Regions from separate parts of the Sporosarcina sp. SAFN-010 genome, predicted to be linked through region 2. Evidence: a T-box and tRNA genes for the amino acid it is inferred to sense, from the RefSeq annotation. Region 2 holds a T-box; the other regions hold tRNA genes.
What was found. The T-box of region 2 lies ahead of serS (serine--tRNA ligase). A T-box ahead of a tRNA ligase gene usually reads a tRNA of that ligase, here a tRNA-Ser.

Region 1 (3,270 bases), on a different contig from region 2:
AATAGAAAAACTGCAAAATACCCGTAATGGGTAACGAAATCTTGAAAAACACTCACTTACATCCCTCTTTTGTCACTTCTTTGATGTTCACGTTCGTGGTAGCCATTGACCGATTGGGTCTCCAACATGGATTGCACCTTTTTCTTGAATTGTAGCAGAGAAATGGGAGTCACCTGCGACAAACAAAAGAATCGTTGAGCCGAAAGAGAAATACCCGAAATCCTCTCCTTTTTTAGCTTCTTTTGAAGAAGAGTAGAGCTGTACGGAGTTTACATTGAGTGCGCCTACTTTGACAAGGGCTATCTTGTCATAAGTTGTTGCAAGCTCGGTTATCAATCTATAGTTTGTTTCAAACGGTTTGTCTCCGTATGTGAGTCCCATTGTATTAACAGGATATGATTTATTTCCAAGAGCGTAGCGGTTAATGACTGTACCATCCGCAGGGTAATGAAAGTGATGATAATCTGCTGGGGATAAGTAGAATACAAAGTACCAACCATTTTTATAAGCAGATGCACTCTTCTCATTCATGAATATTTCATTTATACTGTATGTATGACCTTTAATTGTAAATTGGTGTCCTTCTTCCACACGTCCGTACGAACTTAGCTGTCCGTCAGAAGGGGAGATAAGAATTTCAGGCGACTCATTGAAAGGTCGTGCTCCGGATTTTAGATTGCGAGTGAAAAATGCTTGCAGGCTGTCATAGTGTTCTCTCGGATATTCCATAATGGACTCATCGATTTTATAGGCTTTTGAGTACGTCTTAATAAGAGGTTTGCTTAGACGTGAGGCTGACAAGTGACGAAGAATCCCAGAAGAAATTGGATTTCCAGTCAATTCCACTAATGATTTAAGAAGTTTCTTTTTCAATACAATCACCATCTTTAACTAGTATTTATTATAAGGAGGTTTGATATGTTTTCATTTAGATATATTGATTATACTAAAGTGAAGGCCCAACTGGCGAATGCAATTACTTTAGTCAATTTAAGTTTCGGAGTTATTGCTATTATACTAATTTCGCAAGACTTGTCACACATGAGTTTGGTATTTATTTTTTTAGCAGCTTTATTCGATCGTTTTGACGGTATGACTGCTCGTCACTTCCATACAGAATCTGCTTTTGGTAAAGAATTAGATTCGTTAAGTGATATTATATCGTTTGGCATCGCACCAGCGGTCCTTATCTACCATACAGCTTTATCTGGAATGCTTTGGGTAGGGCTCGCAGCGACGATTATCTATATTGCTTGTGGGGCGGTTCGATTGGCCCGGTACAATGTTGAAGAGTTCGACGGAGTATTCCGTGGCGTTCCAATTACAGCAGCAGGTGTTATTTTAACTGCATTATATTTCGCAGTTCCATATGTGGCAGCACCGTATCTTGTCATTGCAATGCTCGTTCTTTCTTGGGCGATGGTCAGCAACTTTAAAATTTCTAAAGTATAATAGCCGACCTCTTCACTTAGCTGCTATTCACATAGTTGAGTGAAGAGGTTATTAAATTGAAGAATGATTTGGTCCGTGTTATAATTTTATTTCGTTAAAAATGGAGGCGTACCCAAGAGGCTGAAGGGGGCTGACTCGAAATCAGCTAGGGCGTGCAAGCGCCGCGGGAGTTCAAATCTTCTCGCCTCCGCCATACATACATTGAACCGTCTTTGCAACTATGCGAGACGGTTTTATTTTGTCTTGGAGTTCACATTTAGAAGTGTCCCCATGTTCGTTCCATTCTCCTTACCAATCTGCTATTCTTAGAGTAGACAATCAACGGAAAGGAATGATTGAAATGGCAGGACCAGCTTTAAAACAACTACATTCTCACCGAGCTATTCACGAAGGTGGACTATCTGGTGCAATCGGAAAAACGGAGATGCTGATTGACTTCCTTCAAGAAGGGGATCAGAAAAATGCAGAACGAGCGGCCAATGATTTAGTGGATTACTGGAAGACTCGAGTAATCAGTCATGCGGATGCAGAAGAGGATGGGTTTTATCAAGAAATCGTTACCGAAAATCCTACGATGGAAAAATCAGTTACACAGCTAACACGTGATCATGATTTGATAAGAATCATCGTTGCGGACATAGAAGTGCTTAGAGAGACGGAAGGGATTAGTCCGAGCGTCCTACAAAAGTTTTATGCGTTATTGGTTGTGAACGAAATCCATAGTCGTGAAGAAGAACGTCTGTTATTTACAGAATCACCTTCAAAAGACGCTTGAAACGTATAGAATTTTCTTGCATGTCTTCGCGCAAAGAGACGAATTCCGATGAAAGGAGGACACTAAATGATGCAACAAGCACTTGCCGTGCTCGCTGAAAAATTCGGGTATACATCATTCCGCACAGGACAAGAGCAAGTCATCCAGCATGTTATGGGTGGACAGGACGCTCTGTGTGTCATGCCAACGGGTGGCGGTAAATCATTGTGCTACCAAGTTCCGGCAATGTTATTAGATGGAACGGTCCTCGTCATATCCCCACTCATTTCCCTTATGAAAGATCAGGTAGACGCACTGTGGCAGCTTGGGATTCCTGCTGCATACATAAACAGTACACTATCATCTGAGGAATATTTCGGTATTCTTGAAAACGCGATTGCAGGACAGTATCGGCTCCTCTATATTGCGCCCGAGCGATTAGAGTCCGAATCATTTATGAGAGAACTAAGTCGCATGAGCGTGCCGATGATTGCAATTGATGAAGCGCACTGTATTTCGCAATGGGGTCATGATTTCAGACCGAGCTATAGGAATATTACTCGCGTATTGAACTGTTTTGATGAAAAACCGGTCTTGCTTGCTTTAACCGCGACAGCAACGCCGAACGTTCGGGAAGACATCCGAGTGCAACTTGGAATTCCGCAAGAACAGACGGTGATGACAGGGTTCGAGCGGTCAAACCTGGTGTTTACGGTTGTAAAAGGGCAAAATCGTGAGAAGTTCATCAAAGAGTTTGCAAGTAAAAATAAAGGCGAGGCTGGAATTGTTTACGCGGCAACCCGAAAAGCAGTCGAGAGTATTTATGAGCTGCTGAACCGCTCTGGATTTGAAGTGGCGAAGTATCATGGAGGCATGTCAGATACCGAACGTCATCACGAACAAGAACGTTTTTTAAATGATGAAGCGACGGTGATGGTCGCAACAAATGCGTTTGGAATGGGAATTGATAAGTCGAATATTCGATACGTCATTCATTATCAAATGCCGAAGAATATGGAAAGCTATTATCAAGAAGCAGGACGCGCAGGGCGCGACGGACTCGA
Region 2 (3,270 bases):
TCGTAAAATTTATTGAGAAACGGATTTTCATCCACGATTTCCATGAGTAGCTGGAATTGGCGGTTGTCTGAAATCGCTTTGGACAACGTCGATTTTCCAACCCCGATCGGTCCTTCTACTGCAATAAATGGAATGGTCATGACCAACGCTCCTGTCTTTCACTTAATGTCGTCCCTTTAGTTTATCATAGGAGTCACTCATTTGGTTGTGACAGTTTTTCCACGTGGAACATTCTGTTTAAAAGCGTGATACACTGAGGATAAGGAGCGATGAGTATGAATGTGAGCGAGCAAGATCAGTACTTTATGGAGTTGGCGATAGCGGAAGCGAGAAAAGCGGAAGCGCTCGGTGAGGTACCTATAGGTGCAGTGATTGTATATCAAGGTGAAGTGATTGCGCGTGCTCATAATTTACGCGAGACGACGCAAAATGCGGTCACTCACGCGGAGCTTTCTGCAATTCAAGATGCATGTGAGGTCATAGGTAGCTGGCGACTTGAAGAGACCGCTCTTTACGTGACGCTTGAACCTTGTCCGATGTGTGCAGGAGCTATTTTACAATCGCGAATCCCTACAGTTGTCTATGGCGCTCGAGACCCAAAGGCAGGGTGTGTCGATTCCCTCTATAGATTGTTGAACGACGAACGGTTCAATCACGAATGTGAGGTCCGTGAAGACGTCCTAGGGGAACAATGCGGTGCACTCCTTACGAACTTCTTCAGAGCGTTGCGTGAAAAGAAAAAACAAGCGAAAAAAAAAGCGACACCGGAAGCAGAATGACTTCCGATGTCGCTTTTTACTTTCACTCTTATTCAGTAACTGTAATGTACTCTTTTCCACCCATATAAGGACGCAATACTTTTGGAATCAAGACAGAACCGTCTTCTTGCTGATTGTTCTCAAGCAATGCAGCAACTGTACGCCCAATTGCAAGACCACTGCCGTTTAGTGTGTGCACATACTCCGGCTTACCTTTTGCTTCACGACGGAAGCGAATGTTAGCACGTCGCGCTTGGAAATCTTCAAAGTTTGAACAAGAAGAAATTTCACGGTACGCGTTTTGTGCTGGGATCCATACTTCCAAGTCATACTTTTTCGCAGCTGTGAATCCAAGATCAGCTGTACACATTTTCAACTTACGGTATGGAAGCTCAAGCAATTGCAATACTTTTTCCGCATGTCCTGTCAGTTTTTCCAACTCGTCATACGAATCCTCAGGCTTCACAAAACGGACTAGCTCCACTTTGTTGAACTGATGCTGGCGGATCAACCCTCGTGTATCACGACCCGCAGAACCTGCTTCAGAACGGAAGTTTGTGCTGTACGCTGCAAAGCCTTTCGGAAGCATGTCAGCATTCAGGATTTCATCCCGATAAAAGTTCGTCACTGGTACTTCAGAAGTTGGAATCATGAAGTAATCTTCTTTTTCAACGAGGAATGCATCCTCTTCAAACTTCGGTAATTGCCCTGTCCCCGTCAAGCTTGTACGATTCACAAGGTACGGCGGTAACATTTCTTCATAACCATTCTCATCCTGATGCAGATCCATCATGAAATTGATAAGTGCACGCTCTAAACGTGCGCCCATGCCGCGGTAAAATACGAAACGGCTTCCCGTTACTTTTGCTGCTCGTTCAAAGTCAATAATTTTCAAGTCCGTCCCGATTTCCCAATGCGGCTTCGGTTCGAACGAAAACTCTGGCGTCTCTCCCCATTTACTAACTTCCACGTTATCATCTTCGCTGTCACCAACAGGAACACTTTCGTGCGGAATGTTCGGAACGCGCATTAGGACGTAATCCAATTGTTCTTCGACTTCATTCAATTCCGTGTCGTATGCTTTAATGTCTTCGCCGACTTTACGCATTCTCAAAACAAGCTCGTCAGCGTCCTCTTTGTTACGCTTCATCTCCGCCACTTTCTGAGACACTTCGTTACGCTCCGCTTTTAGCACCTCGACTTTTGCTAATAATTCACGGCGTCTGTCATCGAGCGCTGGGAACTTGTCCAACTCAGAGATATCCTCTCCACGCATGGCAAGCTTTTTCTTCACACCTTCAAAGTCTGTACGCAACACTTTTCTGTCTAACATTACGATTCCTCCTCAATTGGTTGTAACGATTTCCGAAATTCGAGCACAAAAAAAGCCCTCCATCCCCTATCAATAGGGACGAGAACTACCCGCGGTACCACCCAGCTTAATCAGCACAATGCCGATTCACTCCAGGAAGATAACGGCTCCGGTGCCGGCACAAACCTACTTCTGTTCAGTTTGGCTGCTCAAGGATGGATTCACAGTTGTTTTCACCGACTCGCACCACCCGTCGACTCTCTTTAGAAAACTTAGCTGCTACTACTTCCCTTCATCGTCTTACGTCTTAAATTACTTTAACTTTACTATACGCCGAAACGTTTGGCAAGCAAAGGCTGAATTTAGAAAATAGATGTCATTTTCACTTTCATCTGCTTACGGTATACTTCACTTATAACCTTTACAAATTTTATATGTATGAGAAATCGACAGGGTCAGAATGGAGGATATTGATGGAAGAGTGGTTACTTTTATTGGATAAATCCCATGCAATTCCTCTTTATGAACAAATTTATAGGCAAATGAAACAGGATATTACGGATCAGCGGATTCCTGTCGGTAAAAAACTACCGTCTAAGCGGAAGCTCAGTGAATTTCTTTCAGTCAGCCAAACAACAATTGAACTTGCTTACGGTCAGCTGGTTTCCGAAGGATATATCACGGCAGTCCCTCGTAGTGGCTACTACGTTCAAGACATAGAAGAACTCGCCTATACTGAGTCTGCAGAAGTGAAGGAGGTGCTCACTCCTGTAAGACCCACAGCAGCAATCGACTTTTCACCCGGAATGGTGGATCCCGCATTGTTTCCTTTTTCGAAATGGAGGAAAGTAGCGAAAGACGTCATCGACGAACACGCCGCTCACTTATTGCAACTTGGTGATCCTCATGGTGATGTGGAACTGCGCAATGAAATTGCCACGTATTTGTATCATTCACGAGGTGTTATTTGTACGCCTGAACAAATCATCGTTGGGTCGGGAACCGAGCAACTCATTCCACTCATTATCCGGATTCTTGGTGAAGAAGCCGTGTATGCGGTGGAAGATCCAGGTTACCCACTGACGCATCACGTATTTGACCATCATTTAAGGCCAGCCATTCCCATATCCGTGGACGACGATGGTATGGACGTAGATGCACTACAGCGCTCGTTGGCAACAGTTGCATATGTAACACCTT
Region 3 (3,270 bases), on a different contig from region 2:
GTATTTAAAATAGGAAAGGTACTATTTTAAGGATCATGTACAAGGGTTTTGTACTTTTGTTTCGAAGATATTAACCACCACCAATAAACCATATATCTAACATCGAAATAATTAAATCTAACATGGTTGGCACCTCCTGTCTTTGTAAAAATATTTCCACTCTATGTAATAATACTTTTATTAGGATAGAATGGTTTTAAAAAAGTCGCAAATGACTATTATGGGAGTGATAATAGATGCAGACAAACATAGGTTCAACTATTAAGAAGATTAGAAGTGATAAAGATTTTTCACAGAAATATGTAGTAGATGGAGTAATGACGCAAAGTGCTTATTCGAAATTCGAGTTAAATAAAACAGATATTACTTACTCGTCTTTAGCTAATATACTTGAAAATCTAGAAGTAACATTTGAAGAAGTCTTATATATTCAAAATGGTTTCAAGCATACTGAAAAAGATGCGATATTCAAGAAATTCATTTCAACTTCTTACAATAATGAAGAAAATATAAAAGAGCTATTTAATATGGCAGTAAGCTATTTACACAAAAAAGACGACCAATTAATTACTGATATTAAGTCTTTATGCGAGGCTTTTTTAATACTCCTATACACTGCTGATACAAGAATTCTTCAAACAACTGTCTCAAGTGTATGGAGAAGACTTTCAGATAGAAATCAGTTTTACTTTTCGGATTTATACTTATTAAATTCGATTTTTTATTTTTTTCCACTTGAAACAATGCTTGAAATAAAAAAATTAGCATTTAAAAGTATTGAACGGTACGGGGATTTTCAAAACATACAGCGTTTAAAAATAAACTTCTGTGTAAATATTTCGCTAATGCTAATTAAAGAAAAATGCTATGTAGAGGCATTGGAAGAGATCGAAACAGCTATTCTATTATCAAAAAAACAAAAGGCGTATTTACAATTAGCGGTTTGTTATGTACGTAAAGGTATATGTTTAAACTGCTTAGATAATAACGGATTCCCATGGGTTCAAAAGGGAATCGAACTACTAACTGTTTTAGAAGAACATGAGCTATTACAAATGGCAACAGTTGAAATTAATCTATATTCAGAAGTTTAATAATGTAAACTGGACACCCTGGCGTTTTCAAGGAGGACGAGATTATCATCTCGCACAAGTATGGCTTATTTATCCTGAAAAGTAAGGGTTATTAGGTTATCTACAAAACAAAAAAAGCTGTCCACAATCAGGTTTCCCTTTTCGGCGGACAGCTTTTTTCTATTGTTTAGATCTGTAAATTATGTATGGAGGAGGTAGAGGGATTCGAACCCCCGCGGGTTTTGACACCCCTGTCGGTTTTCAAGACCGATCCCTTCAGCCGAACTTGGGTATACCTCCGTGTTAGACAAGTAATAATATATCAGGCATCAGAGAAGAAGTCAACAATTTTCATTAAAAAATTTAGAGCGGTAGACAAATAGGTGAAAGTTGATTTTTTTACGGGCTACTCGTATAATAAAAGTTGCCGTGCTAGGTGGGGAGGTAGCGGTGCCCTATAACTTGCAATCCGCTCTAGCAAGACTGAATCCCTTTCCTGAGGCCGTCCGTATTGTAGGGTCTGCCTTTTGCACGTAGTGTTGACATTTGGGTCCCGCGCAATGGGAACCCATGAACCATGTCAGGTCCGGAAGGAAGCAGCATTAAGTGGAATTTCTCATGTGCCGCGGGGTCGCCTAAATCGAGCCAACGACAAGAGTAACGCTTATGTGCGGCGGTCGAAGGAAGGTGCACGGCGTACATAGCAAAGCCTCTCATCCTGATGTGGATGAGAGGCTTTTGCATGTTTTTAAGCAGATTTTTTCAAAATCCTTACTTCTTCGTCTCCATAAAAACTCATTTGAAAACACCACTCTCAAACAACGTCTTATCTGTTCGTTTGTGATATACTTATAGGAATGAATGAAGCGAAAAGAAAGGGGAGCGGACGGTTGAGTTATCAAGCTTTTTACCGGGTATACCGGCCTCAGACATTCCACGAAATGTCAGGACAGAAACACGTAAAACAAACACTTCAAAACGCTCTCCTCCATAACAAAACGACCCACGCCTACTTATTTTCAGGTCCCCGCGGAACTGGAAAGACGAGTGCCGCTAAAATTTTTGCGAAGGCATTGAATTGCGAGAACGGACCCGCCAAAGAACCGTGTAACGAATGTGAGACGTGCCGAACGATCACAGAAGGATCGAATACAGATGTAATTGAATTTGACGCAGCGTCCAATTCTCGTGTTGAAGAGATGCGGGACATCATTGAAAAGGTCCGATATGCACCGGCTTCTTCCAAATATAAAGTCTACATTATCGATGAAGTGCATATGCTTTCCAATTCAGCCTTCAATGCGTTGTTGAAAACGTTGGAGGAACCACCTGCACATGCGGTGTTTATCCTAGCGACAACGGAGCCACACAAACTGCCGCTCACAATTATTTCTCGCTGTCAGAGATTCGACTTTAAGCCTATTACAGCCGTTGAAATTGTGGAGCGCATGACGCACGTTTTAAAAGATGCAGACATTGAAGCTGACGCCAGCGCACTAAAAGTAATCGCGCAAGCAGCTTCAGGTGGGATGCGGGACGCACTCAGCATGCTGGACCAAGTTGTCTCTTTCAGTGGTGATCGAGTCACTGCAGAAGAGGCGCTACTCGTCACAGGATCTGTTGGGGAAGATATCTTCCACCAACTTGCAGAAGCTTTGCTCACGAAAGATGCTGGTGCTGCACTGACATTGTTGAATCGTCTCATTGCAGAAGGAAAAGATGTCTCACGTCTAGCGGAGGATTTAATTACGTTCTTCCGAGATTTACTGTTATTGCGGACGGCGCCTGATCTTACAGACTTACTGGAAGTCGTTTCGGGTGATGAACGTTTCGTTGCCTTAGCACAAGCATTTGAGCCAGATACTTTGTACGCTTATATCGACATTCTAGGAGAAACCCAGCAAGAAATGCGTTTCTCTAATCATGCGAAAGTGTATATTGAATCTGCATTATTGAAGATGGTGCAAACGCGCGGCACTTCTAATTCAGGAACAAGCGGAACAGCAGCTTCTCCTGAACTGGAACAAAAGATTGCTACACTGGAACGGATCGTTGGAGAATTGCAGCAACAGCTTGCTAACGGTGGGGGACATGCTGCACAAGCGGGCGAGAAAGCACCAGCAGCACGCAAAAATTCATCCAATAATGCCCGTGCATACAAGATTCCGACCGGTAAAGTCCATCAAGTACTCAGTTC

Region 1: it has a tRNA-Ser gene. The T-box ahead of serS (serine--tRNA ligase) is inferred to sense a tRNA for this amino acid. The anticodon was not compared.
Region 3: it has a tRNA-Ser gene. The T-box ahead of serS (serine--tRNA ligase) is inferred to sense a tRNA for this amino acid. The anticodon was not compared.

Annotation. Positions count from the first base shown of each region.
Region 1 is NZ_JBPFDS010000007.1:56,870-60,139, forward strand. Features, by position in the region: gene ACR65F_RS09610 (DedA family protein) at 1-56, opposite strand, end outside; gene asd (archaetidylserine decarboxylase) at 88-873, opposite strand; gene pssA (CDP-diacylglycerol--serine O-phosphatidyltransferase) at 919-1,452, shown strand; tRNA gene ACR65F_RS09625 (tRNA-Ser) at 1,555-1,645, shown strand; gene ACR65F_RS09630 (hemerythrin domain-containing protein) at 1,691-2,227, shown strand; gene recQ (DNA helicase RecQ) at 2,294-3,270, shown strand, end outside.
Region 2 is NZ_JBPFDS010000028.1:4,817-8,086, reverse strand. Features, by position in the region: gene ACR65F_RS17780 (deoxynucleoside kinase) at 1-140, opposite strand, end outside; gene tadA (tRNA adenosine(34) deaminase TadA) at 276-779, shown strand; gene serS (serine--tRNA ligase) at 808-2,091, opposite strand; T-box leader at 2,163-2,375, opposite strand; gene pdxR (MocR-like pyridoxine biosynthesis transcription factor PdxR) at 2,544-3,270, shown strand, end outside.
Region 3 is NZ_JBPFDS010000017.1:52,653-55,922, reverse strand. Features, by position in the region: gene ACR65F_RS15900 (helix-turn-helix domain-containing protein) at 237-1,094, shown strand; tRNA gene ACR65F_RS15895 (tRNA-Ser) at 1,281-1,373, opposite strand; RNA gene ffs (signal recognition particle sRNA large type) at 1,501-1,768, shown strand; gene dnaX (DNA polymerase III subunit gamma/tau) at 1,964-3,270, shown strand, end outside.